3 regions of the Natronotalea proteinilytica genome follow, and region 3 is predicted to be linked to each of the others. Evidence: riboswitches for the same ligand, from Rfam matches in the RefSeq annotation. Region 3 holds a riboswitch; each other region holds the start of a gene.

What was found. A riboswitch is a leader RNA that binds a small molecule or an ion and turns the genes downstream of it on or off. The one in region 3 is predicted to bind cobalamin.
Region 1: it holds a riboswitch for cobalamin, as region 3 does, so the genes downstream of both, ACZ5AL_RS08095 (acyl-CoA thioesterase) here and ACZ5AL_RS03200 (TonB-dependent receptor plug domain-containing protein) in region 3, are expected to answer to the same signal.
Region 2: it holds a riboswitch for cobalamin, as region 3 does, so the genes downstream of both, ACZ5AL_RS14900 (ribonucleotide-diphosphate reductase subunit beta) here and ACZ5AL_RS03200 (TonB-dependent receptor plug domain-containing protein) in region 3, are expected to answer to the same signal.

What each region holds. Positions count from the first base shown of each region.
Region 1 covers NZ_AP043947.1:2,011,041-2,014,287, forward strand. The annotation lists gene ACZ5AL_RS08090 (serine/threonine protein kinase) at 1-878, shown strand, start outside; gene ACZ5AL_RS08095 (acyl-CoA thioesterase) at 1,574-2,005, opposite strand; adenosylcobalamin-variant (AdoCbl-variant) riboswitch at 2,216-2,294, opposite strand; gene ACZ5AL_RS08100 (YiiD C-terminal domain-containing protein) at 2,438-2,935, opposite strand; gene ACZ5AL_RS08105 (Uma2 family endonuclease) at 2,949-3,247, opposite strand, start outside.
Region 2 covers NZ_AP043947.1:3,737,475-3,740,721, forward strand. The annotation lists gene ACZ5AL_RS14895 (ribonucleoside-diphosphate reductase subunit alpha) at 1-584, opposite strand, end outside; gene ACZ5AL_RS14900 (ribonucleotide-diphosphate reductase subunit beta) at 810-1,784, opposite strand; adenosylcobalamin-variant (AdoCbl-variant) riboswitch at 1,962-2,042, opposite strand; gene ACZ5AL_RS14905 (CatA-like O-acetyltransferase) at 2,264-2,905, shown strand; gene ACZ5AL_RS14910 (hypothetical protein) at 2,934-3,074, shown strand; gene ACZ5AL_RS14915 (Uma2 family endonuclease) at 3,106-3,247, opposite strand, start outside.
Region 3 covers NZ_AP043947.1:739,612-742,858, forward strand. The annotation lists gene ACZ5AL_RS03200 (TonB-dependent receptor plug domain-containing protein) at 1-1,528, opposite strand, end outside; cobalamin riboswitch at 1,701-1,938, opposite strand; gene ACZ5AL_RS03205 (hypothetical protein) at 2,031-2,390, opposite strand; gene ACZ5AL_RS03210 (uracil-DNA glycosylase) at 2,429-3,085, opposite strand.

The DNA of each region.
Region 1 (3,247 bases), 1.3 Mb from region 3:
TTCGCCACCTGCTAGAGCGAGCGTCGAAGCGGTATGACCCTTCGGAAGCGTCCTATGTTGTCATGCCCGTTAAAGGCGAACAAGGGGCGCCCAGTGAAGCACGCGTGTTAAGCGAAAGTGACAGTAACAACAAGGGATCGAACCTGGCAATGATGATCGGGGTGCCCGCTGTACTCTTGCTCTTGGGGGTGGCTGCCTGGTTCGTGCTTGCAGACAGTGATGGAATTGATAGAGATTGCCAAAATTACACGTCGGTTTCCATTGATCGCGCCCATGAGTGCTATGCAACGTTTAGTGAAGAAGAGGATGCGGCCATTGAGGTTGAGATAGAAGGCATTGTTACGCGGGCCTACGGAGACTACATTCGCCTACAGGACGATAGCGGCGACATAGGAGCCCGTGGAATTACGATTCGGCGCACCTCAGGCGGGCTTCATGATGCAATTGGATCAGAAATCGCGTCTGGCACCACCTTGACCGTATCAGGACGGCTTTCGGACTTCAATGACTTGTTGCAGATCAACGAGCAAAACGTACACGAGTACGAGATTGGAGACATAGGCGATGCTCCCGATCCGCTTTCCATTGACCTGTCTACAGTCACAGCAAGCAATCACGATTACGAAAGCGTACTCGTACGCGTTGAGGGGCTTACAATACGAGATCCAGCAGGCAACTTTACACAGCAGACCAGCTACGTTGTGGAGCAAAACGGCACAACAGCACCACTTCGTGTACAACGGCCCTCGGAGACTGAACTCCCCGGTACAGCTGTGCCTGACGTTACGTTCGACTACGAAGGTGTTGTCGGACGCTTTCATGCCGAGTCGCAATTGCTACCGGTGCAGGTGTCCGATTTGATTCTTGATGAGGAGTAACCTCCCATGCGGTTACTCCATGTCGGTTCAGACGCTGTCATCTTGAGCAGAGCGGCTCCGTGGGCCTCCCGTTCACCATCACAGGGGGGATAGTTAAATTGCACGTGATCGCTCCGCCGATAGGCGGACGGATCTCAACGCCCGCCGTCCACCCATCTGACACCGCGCACAAGCCCCCCGCTCTCTTGCAAAGAGAACACGCGGAAACAGAAGGACGCAGAGCGTCCGCATTTCGTCGCGACGCAGAGGGGCCGAAGGTCATGCCTGTTGTACATCGCGACGAGGGGTCAAGGGGGTGCGTTTTGCTCGGTACGTTAGGCGCACATGCGTTACCTGAAGATTGACCTGTGACAGGTAGTACTGTGTCACAGGTCAATCTTCGGGTTGCAACACCCCCACTTTAATGATGTCATCTTGAGCGGAGCGGCTCCGCCTAGAAGATGCGGAGTCCTGACACGAGCGGAGCGACTGACGAACGCAGTGAGTAAAGATCTCCCACGAACTGGGCAGGGCCACTCGATCGATCAGAGCCTGCTGAGCGTCGGGGAGATGGTTCGACGTGCTCCGGGTGGGGCCCGTCGCGTGCTCACCATGACAGGTTTTTTGGGAGGGGGCTGGGATACAGAGTTTCGGACGGTCTCCGTACCCTAACATTCAGGTGTGACAGAACACTACGCTCCTCCATTGCACTCTTCTCATACCGCCTCTGTCGCTGTCAGATCAGGCACCGTGGTGGGCGTATCATCGGGTCCCAGTGCAACAAGTGTAAACGTGCCCGTGCAGGCCAGGATGCGCTCGTACTGATCCATCGGTTCGATGAACATATCGGTGCGCACGCACATCGACGAGGTGCCGGTATCCACCACGCGGGCCACCAGTTCTACGATCGTACCTTCGGGAACGGGCTCTTGAAAGTCGATTTCACCGCTGTTGACCGTAACAACTTTGGAGCGACACCAGCGCGTGGCACAGATGAACGCCGCTTGATCCATCCATGCCATGGCCGACCCGCCGAAGAGCGTGTGATAGTGATTGGTATCACCGGGAAAGACAGCCCGTACCATACGGGTGGTGGCATCGGGCGAGAGAGGGCATGACGATCGGTTGGGGGTTGACGTATCAGACATAGCAGGGGGATCCGCAAAGAGAAAATCTCGAACGCCCCAACAGCGCACGAGGCCACTGATGCCTGCAAACAGCGGAGCAAAAGCCATCTCCCCCAGAGGAGAATGGTACGGTCCAACTCTACTCGCAATCTACGGCGGATCATGCATCCCAGAACGCGTGGGCGCGGCGCATGACGATGCGGAAGGCACAGCCAGTCGCCGTTCTATTGCATCAAGCGGGCATTCGGACTCTTACCGTTGCGCGACAGCGCCGGAGTTCCACCGGACTTCCCCCGAGACACTACACGATCTAACGTTATGTCAGATCATACAGCCGCCGTGCCACGACAGCACAGCCTTGATGGGTATGTGGCTTGTATGATACGGCGGCTTGTGCATAAGTGTCAAGCCGCAATCATACCCGACTCGATTACGGCAGCAGACGTTCGGGGGTCAATCCGGCAGGTTAAGCCGTGAGGCGGGCAGCCAGGCCCACTCAGCGGTGGCTTCGACGACTGTTTCACCCCCCATCATGAGCGTCACCGGCACATCCACGCGACCAATGGGACGCGCACTGAGACGCTCGCGCGTGTCGGCATCAAGCGAGGCGGTGGCCGTAGTCCGTTCGGGCGCCGGACGCTGAAACGATACGTCGAGCGTGCGAATGACGGGCACGCTTTCGTCGGGAATGTTGAGTGCCGTAACAAGGCCCGAAGCTGTCTCGGCCAGGAGGGCCAGCGCTGCCGCGTGCATCGTGCCGATGTGGTTGGCCACGGCCCGCTCGGCATCCAGCGCGACAGTTACCGACTGCGGCGTGTACGTATGGATGTGCACGCCGGCGGTATCTACAAACGGAATGGTCTGGCCAATGGCGTGCGTAATGCCATCGGGACGAAGGTCGTCGGGACAGTCGGCAAAGCGACGGGCAATTGCAGGAAACGGGTTGGCCATGCGAGTGGAAGTCTCAGGATGATGAAGGGAATAGATGGGTCACATCGATCTCAAACCCATCAATAACGGTGGATGTGACGCGTCCCGTTTCGACCACACGGGCCTGCTGCACAAATCCAGACTCGGTGTTGGCGTGCACTTCAACGGACTGCGTGCTAGGGTCGAGCGTCCAATACTCGCGTACGCCGTGTTGCTCATACAGCCGCTTCTTGACGCCCACATCGCGATGGGCCGTGGATGGAGAAAAGATCTCCACCACAAGATCGGGCGCGCCCTCAACGTGCTGGTCGCTGATGATGTCGTCTCGCGTGC
Region 2 (3,247 bases), 750 kb from region 3:
ATGGCGTTGCCCTCCGTTTGGATGTTAAGCCACTCTTCTACGTCTGGGTGGTCGATGTCGATGTATCCGGCGAAGTGGCCCCGGCGCGTTTCGCCTTGCGACACTACGTTGATGATCTTGTCGAAAAGCTGCGCAAACGGATAGGTGCCGTTCGACGTGCCGTTGTTGGTGATTGCCGCGCCACGCGGACGAATGTCGCCAAAGTAACCGCTTGTGCCACCGCCGACTTTTGTCATCATGCCTACTTCGGCATGTGTATCGAGGATCGCCTCCATCGAATCGCCAATGTAGGAGCCGAAGCACGAAATGGGCAAGCCACGGTTGAGTCCGAAGTTGGCCCATACAGGCGAGGCGAGCGAGTAGTATCCGCGCGCCATGTACGTGTGGAATTTCTCGGCAAAGCCGTTGATGTCAAGAATGGATTCGGCGTGGGCGGCGATTTGTCGTACGCGTTCTTCGGGCGTTACATCATCGAGGAGGTAGCCGCGGCGCAGAAACGTACGCGAGGCGTCGTTGAGCCAGTCGAAGTCGGGCCGATCAACGGCAACAGAGGAAGAGGTACGGGGTTCGGTTATGGGAGCCATACAGCGGGTGTGGAACCAGGTGAAGGAAGGCGGACGGTCAGTCATCAATGGATGCGGCACGCAGCACGGACGGGCGCATGTGCGTGCTCGTGGCGAGGGTGTTTTTGTTGATCCAGAATGACGCAGATATAAATAAGCGTCATAGCGGGTCTATCATCGCGCGGCGCGATAAACACGAATCCTACGGCTGGATCGGCCAAATGCAAGCAGTTTCTAAACAGACACTTAGAACAGATCGTCGCTGCTTACGCTCTGGGTCATTTTGGAGTAGGTGGTGCCGCGCTTCGAGAAGAAGTCGTTGCCCTTGGTGAGCAGAATCTCTTCGTAAAACCAGCGGGTTTCGTCGAGTAGCGGAGCGTCGACATCAAAGAGTGGCTGCACGTCGACGTTTTTTAAGGAGCGGTTAAACTTATCCCGCAAGAAGGCATCGACCACCGAGCGGGGAAGAAACTCCAGTTCCCCCTCAGAAAAGATCCAGTCGAGCATGGTGCATTCTGCCTGGTAGGCGCGGCGGCAGGCTGTTTGGATGGCCTCGTCAAATGCGGGGCCAAACCACTCGGGATGTTCGTTGCGCATCACTTCGATAAGTTCGACGCCAAAGAGCCCGTGGATTTGCTCTTCTTTTGAGGTAGCTTCGACCGCGTTGGCAACGCCTTTAAACCGTTTCTCGTATTTGTCGAACGACAGCATGATGAGAAACTGGCTGAAGAGGCTCACGTGCTCGATGAAGATGGAGAAGAGCACGATGGAGCGTGCAAAGTCGCGGTCGGAGGGTGTGCGCGAGCCATCCAGGTAGGTGGTGAGGTAGTCGATGCGCTGCTTCATGGCCGGGATGTCTTCGACCTGCTCGAACGTGTCGGTGAGGCCCAGCAGGTCGAGGAGGTGCGAATAGGCATCCATGTGGCGCACCTCCGACTCGGCAAACGTCATACCCACTGCCCCGATTTCGGGCTTGGGCATGCGCTGGTAGATGTCGGCCCAGAAGGTTTTGACAGACACCTCAATCTGGGCAATGGCGAGCATCGTTTTTGTGATGACGCTGCGCTCTACGTCGGTACAGTACACGTGGAAGTCCTGCACATCGCCCTCGAAGTTGAACTCGTCGTGCACCCAGTACGAGTGACGGATGGCGTCTTTGTATTCGAGAAGGTGCGGGTATTCGTAGGGCTTCAGGTGGATGCGTGGTTCAAAGAGGCTCATGCAGCGGTAGAGGGGGACTATCGGAAAACCTAGTGCAGTTGAGCGCGCCGGGTGTTCAAACTACAGCGCAAACGGGAGCACTGGGCTTCTGTTCAGAGAACGAAGCGGCCGGTGTTGGCTTGTAGATTGGATCCTATGACGCGTAGGGGACGGTGATGTTAGGCACCGCCACAGATCACTTGAGCGGGCGTTCGGGCTGTTACCGTTGCGCGACAGCGCCGGAGTTTCACCGGTCTTTCCCCGTGACGTACTTTTGGCTGAAGCACCGCCGCGCTACGACGGCGCGGCCTCGAAGAGTACCTAAAAGGTACGCTTACGTTAATGCGTAGCTTCTCCATTGTCAACCCATCTTTCGTAACATTACAAGTGGCACAATTCCGTGAAAAACGTTGGGGAGGAGCCGGAACCGCAAGTGAACCTCTGCCGAGAGCAGGCATGCAATGGCTGACGTTCCTCTGATCTGACTGCGCTCCTTTTCCATGCCGTATCTTGACATCGACGCGTGGCCACGCCGAGACCACTTCCATTTCTATCGGACGTTCGATATGCCGATCTTTTCGGTGACGGTACAGGTCGATGTGGCTGCTCTGAAGGCATGGACGGATCAGCATGCGGCGTCGTTTTTTCTGGCTACGCTGTATCTCTCGCAGCAGGCGGTGCACGCGGTAGAGCCGTTCCGGTATCGGCTGCGGGGCGATCGGGTGTGGGTGCATGAAAGGGTAGACGCGGGGTCTACGGTGCTGCGCGAGGATGAGACGTTCGCCTTTGCGTATTTCGAACACGCACCGACCTTCGCCGCCTTCCAGCAGTCGGGCCGCGCAGTGATTGAGGCCGCCCGCGCATCAACCGGGCTTTCGCCGCGCGACAATGGGGATGCGCTCATCCACTATTCGGTGCTGCCCTGGCTGCACTTCACGAACATGAACAACGCACGCAGTGGCACGCCGACCGATGCCATCCCCAAAATCGTCTTTGGACAGTATCAGCCTGAGGGCGAACGTCTGATGATGCCGGTTTCCATTGCCGTGCACCACGCCCTCATGGATGGGCTGCACGTGGGACGGTATGTGGAGGCGATGCGTACCTACTGCGCTTCTCCAGCGGCACACCTCGCCGGCTGATTGCTGCTTCTATTGCTTACTCGTGTCGATGCTTCGCGTCGACACGCCTGCTGGGACGCCCCAGCGTCCCCAAACCACCATCCGGGCGGCAGAGCGTCCATTCGTCCGTCGCGAGGCAGAGGGGCCGAAGGTCATGCCAGTTGTACATCGCGACGAGGACGCAGTGTAACATGGTAATACTCAACCCGAGAACGCCTCCCCTACACCTTCGCCGGAAACGACGGCATGAGGGCAGATGCGTCAAGGCGTCCGGAGGCATCGTAGAACGTGAGGGTGCCATCGGGGGCGCATAGCCACACCTCCTGCGCGTCCTCATCAAGATAAAGCGCGCGCTTTTCTGCC
Region 3 (3,247 bases):
CTGTTGCTTCCACGCCGTGCGTACGTACACGCTCTATGTTACGGGGACTCCACACGCCGTTTTGGCCAGCCTGCCACACAATGCGGTCGGTATGGTGTTGCTGAAAAACAGTAGCCTCTACGCGTGTGGTCTGGTGGTGCCAACGCAGTCCCACATCCAGGCTCCACCCGCGTTCGGGGCGTAGGTCGGGTTGGCCGCCGGGCTGCCAGTAGCGGTCGTTGAGGGTGGACATGCGAAACGAACGCCCGGCATGCGCATGCAGGCGAAGGGCATCGTACGTGGGCCACGGTGTTGCGTTGAGGCCCAACCGTGGCGTAAGCGCCATGCGGTTGGTGCCGTCTGATACGCGATACGCATCGGCTCGGAGGGCAGGGAACAGCCGGATATGGTCCCACGAGCCTACGGTGCTAGCAAATGCGCTCATGTGTTGCTGCGTGGCCGCAGTGCGCAGGCTTGGGTGCTCGGCCCAATCAGACTGCACACGCAGTCCCTGGTTGAGTGCCCATCGCGAACTCATAGCTCCCTCCCATTCAGCCTCGGCCTGCGCGCTGTACGTATGCCCGGTGTCGTCGATGTTTTGAGAGGGATTCTGGTAGCGAATAGCATCATACTGTCCGAAGGCCCGTGTGGTGAGCGTACCGCTGGCCAGGCGCCACCGATGGTGGCCCCATACACGCAGGGTGCGGTCGTGCTGCCGTTCATCATTCTGCACCACTCCGCGCCCGCCAGGCAGCCCACGGTCGGTTTCGGTGTAGAGTCCCGCGAAGCGCGTCCGGTCGGTGTCGGCGGTATGCAGCGTGGCATAGGCGCTCACGTGAGCCCGGTCGGCATTGGCTCGGCGGCGGTCATCGAACGGAAAGTCGCCTTCGTGCTGCTGATAGGTTACCGCGGCGGTTCCAGCCCAGGTTGTGCCTCGCGTACCTGCATGCAACCGCGCCTGCCGGTGGCCATAGGCACCGGCTTCGGTTGTAAGCCCTACCGTAGGCTCCGAAGGGGTGCGCGTACGCAGTTGCACGGCTCCGCCCATGCCGTCGCTGCCGTACAGGGGAGCCGCAGGGCCATGCATCACCTCTACGGTTTCTAGCAATGATGTGGGCAATATCGACAGGTCGGTCTGGCCGAGTTGCGGATTCGCGATGCGGTGGCCATCTAAGAGCAAGAGGGTTTGCGAGGCGCCGGCCCCCCGCACCGAGGCAGTAGCGCTGCCATACGCACTTGCCCTACGCACATGCACGCCGGCGCGCCGTTCTAATAGATCGGCTACGCTGTATCCGCCCGTGCGTGCGAGTGCGGTGGAGTCAAAACGTGTGACAGGAGCGGGAAGGTCGTGCAGCGCGGTGGGAATGCGTGTGGCGGTGACGGTAAGACCGGGCAGGTCCACATGCCACGCTGTGGTGTCGGGCGGTGCGTTGGTATCCGACGAGGCATCGGGGGGAAATGAGTGGGAGGGAGTTGCAGCGGTCGCATGGCTGCCCACGGTAAGCATGCCCCATACAAGTAGCGCAACGATCCATTGATATATCGCCATGCCGCATGATGGGAGGGTCGCTGTCCCCACGCACCATGCATGACATCCAGCGGATGCACACATGCTGGGCCGCCGATGCCGGCCGGTGCGATATATCAACAGAGGTATGCCTTACCTATGGCATACCACGCAAATGGGCTCAACGCCGCTCCCTCTAGTCCCGGAGGAAGGTGACGAGTCGGCATCGCAGGCAGGTCTCCTGGCTTATCGAACGAACAGGGAGTTCCCATAGGCGCCGTCAATAAGGCATGATCCTTCCCACAGGCAACAGACCTGCAGTGGATATGCATCTTGACTACGCCGTTCGATTCACAGTTGCGGGTACAGCTCTCGATTCAGGCATGCGGCCCTCACGAAATTCCCTTTTCATCACTGCCATCATGCAGCGAACCTGTGATGCGGCAAGGCGGCATGCGGTAAAGCATCCACGCTTGCATCTAATAGTATAGCACGCCTCCGGGCAAAGAGTCCACTGCTTCACGCAATCCGAAAACAGAGGTGCCTATCCTCGCAGTCGACGGGCCCACTGGGCCGCGATGTCGGAGGCGTCCGAAGCATCGGGCGTGCGATCTGCTGAAGGTGGATCGAGGGGAGCCGCGTCGTCCGAGAAGCGGTCCCAAGCTTCGTGGGTTACGATGGTTTCGAGGTGCTGGATACGTTCGGTAAGGCGCTCATGCGTCACGTGTGCATCGGCCAGGTCGCTCTCCAACTGGTTTACGGTATCCTTTAGATGCTCCACTTCGGTGTGGCTGACCGGGTCGGTGGTGCCTTGCATTTCAGCCCGTTTAGCAACCCAGGTGCGCATCATGTCGCGCACGAAGTAGGCAATTAAGGCCAGCAGGAGCACCGTGTAGAGGTTCATGGGTCAGACCGATAGTGCTTGAGCGGTTAAGAGGAGGCTTAGGCGGTAGCAGCGGTGGGCAGTTTCATATCCTGCAGAATGCGTTCCATGCCCGCCGCAAACTTTTTGGATCCGCCATGGGAGGGGTGTCGCACGTACACCGATTCCACCCCGATCTCGTTGAACGCCCGCTCGGCTTTGCGTCCGATGGCTACAATGCGCTCGGGTTGCATGATGTCGAGCAAACCGTTCGTGAGGTCGTGCCAGGCGCGCACCTCAGTGCGACGGGGTGTGCGAATGGTGAGGGGATCGTCCGTGTCATGCGGATGCAGCGGCATGCTGTTCCAGATAAAAAAGTGCGGAAACGCCGGTGTCATCACGCGCCAGAAGATAGAGCCGCTGTACTCGGTGTGCGGCTCATCAGCGGTGCTGGTGCGCTGCCCCGATAGCGGAAAGGCATCATCAAGCAGTTGGTCTTCGCTCGTAATTGGGATGCCTGTGAAGCGGCATCCCCATGGTCCGGGAGCCTCGGCCATCATGAACAGGCGTGGGTCTTGCAGCGCGTCAAGGTAGCCACGCAGGTTGGCCCGTCGCACCGCTGGCGCCCCCGGCTGATCCAGTTCCGGATGGCGATCGTGGTACGGGTTGAACGCTTCTTTCGTTGAGGGAATGTCGAACAGATGCGTATCCAGAAGGGACCAGCAGGACTCAGTCATACAAGGTGGATAGATGGCCAATAAGCGCGCAGCATGCAGTACGCACCGACCACTGAAGCCGTTGCATGAACGCTCTGTAGACGCGAAGCCGCCGTCGGTTGCAGGCTCCCTTCTCGTGATGACAATGTTGGTCCCTAACATTCAGAGGAGGCACCTACTGCT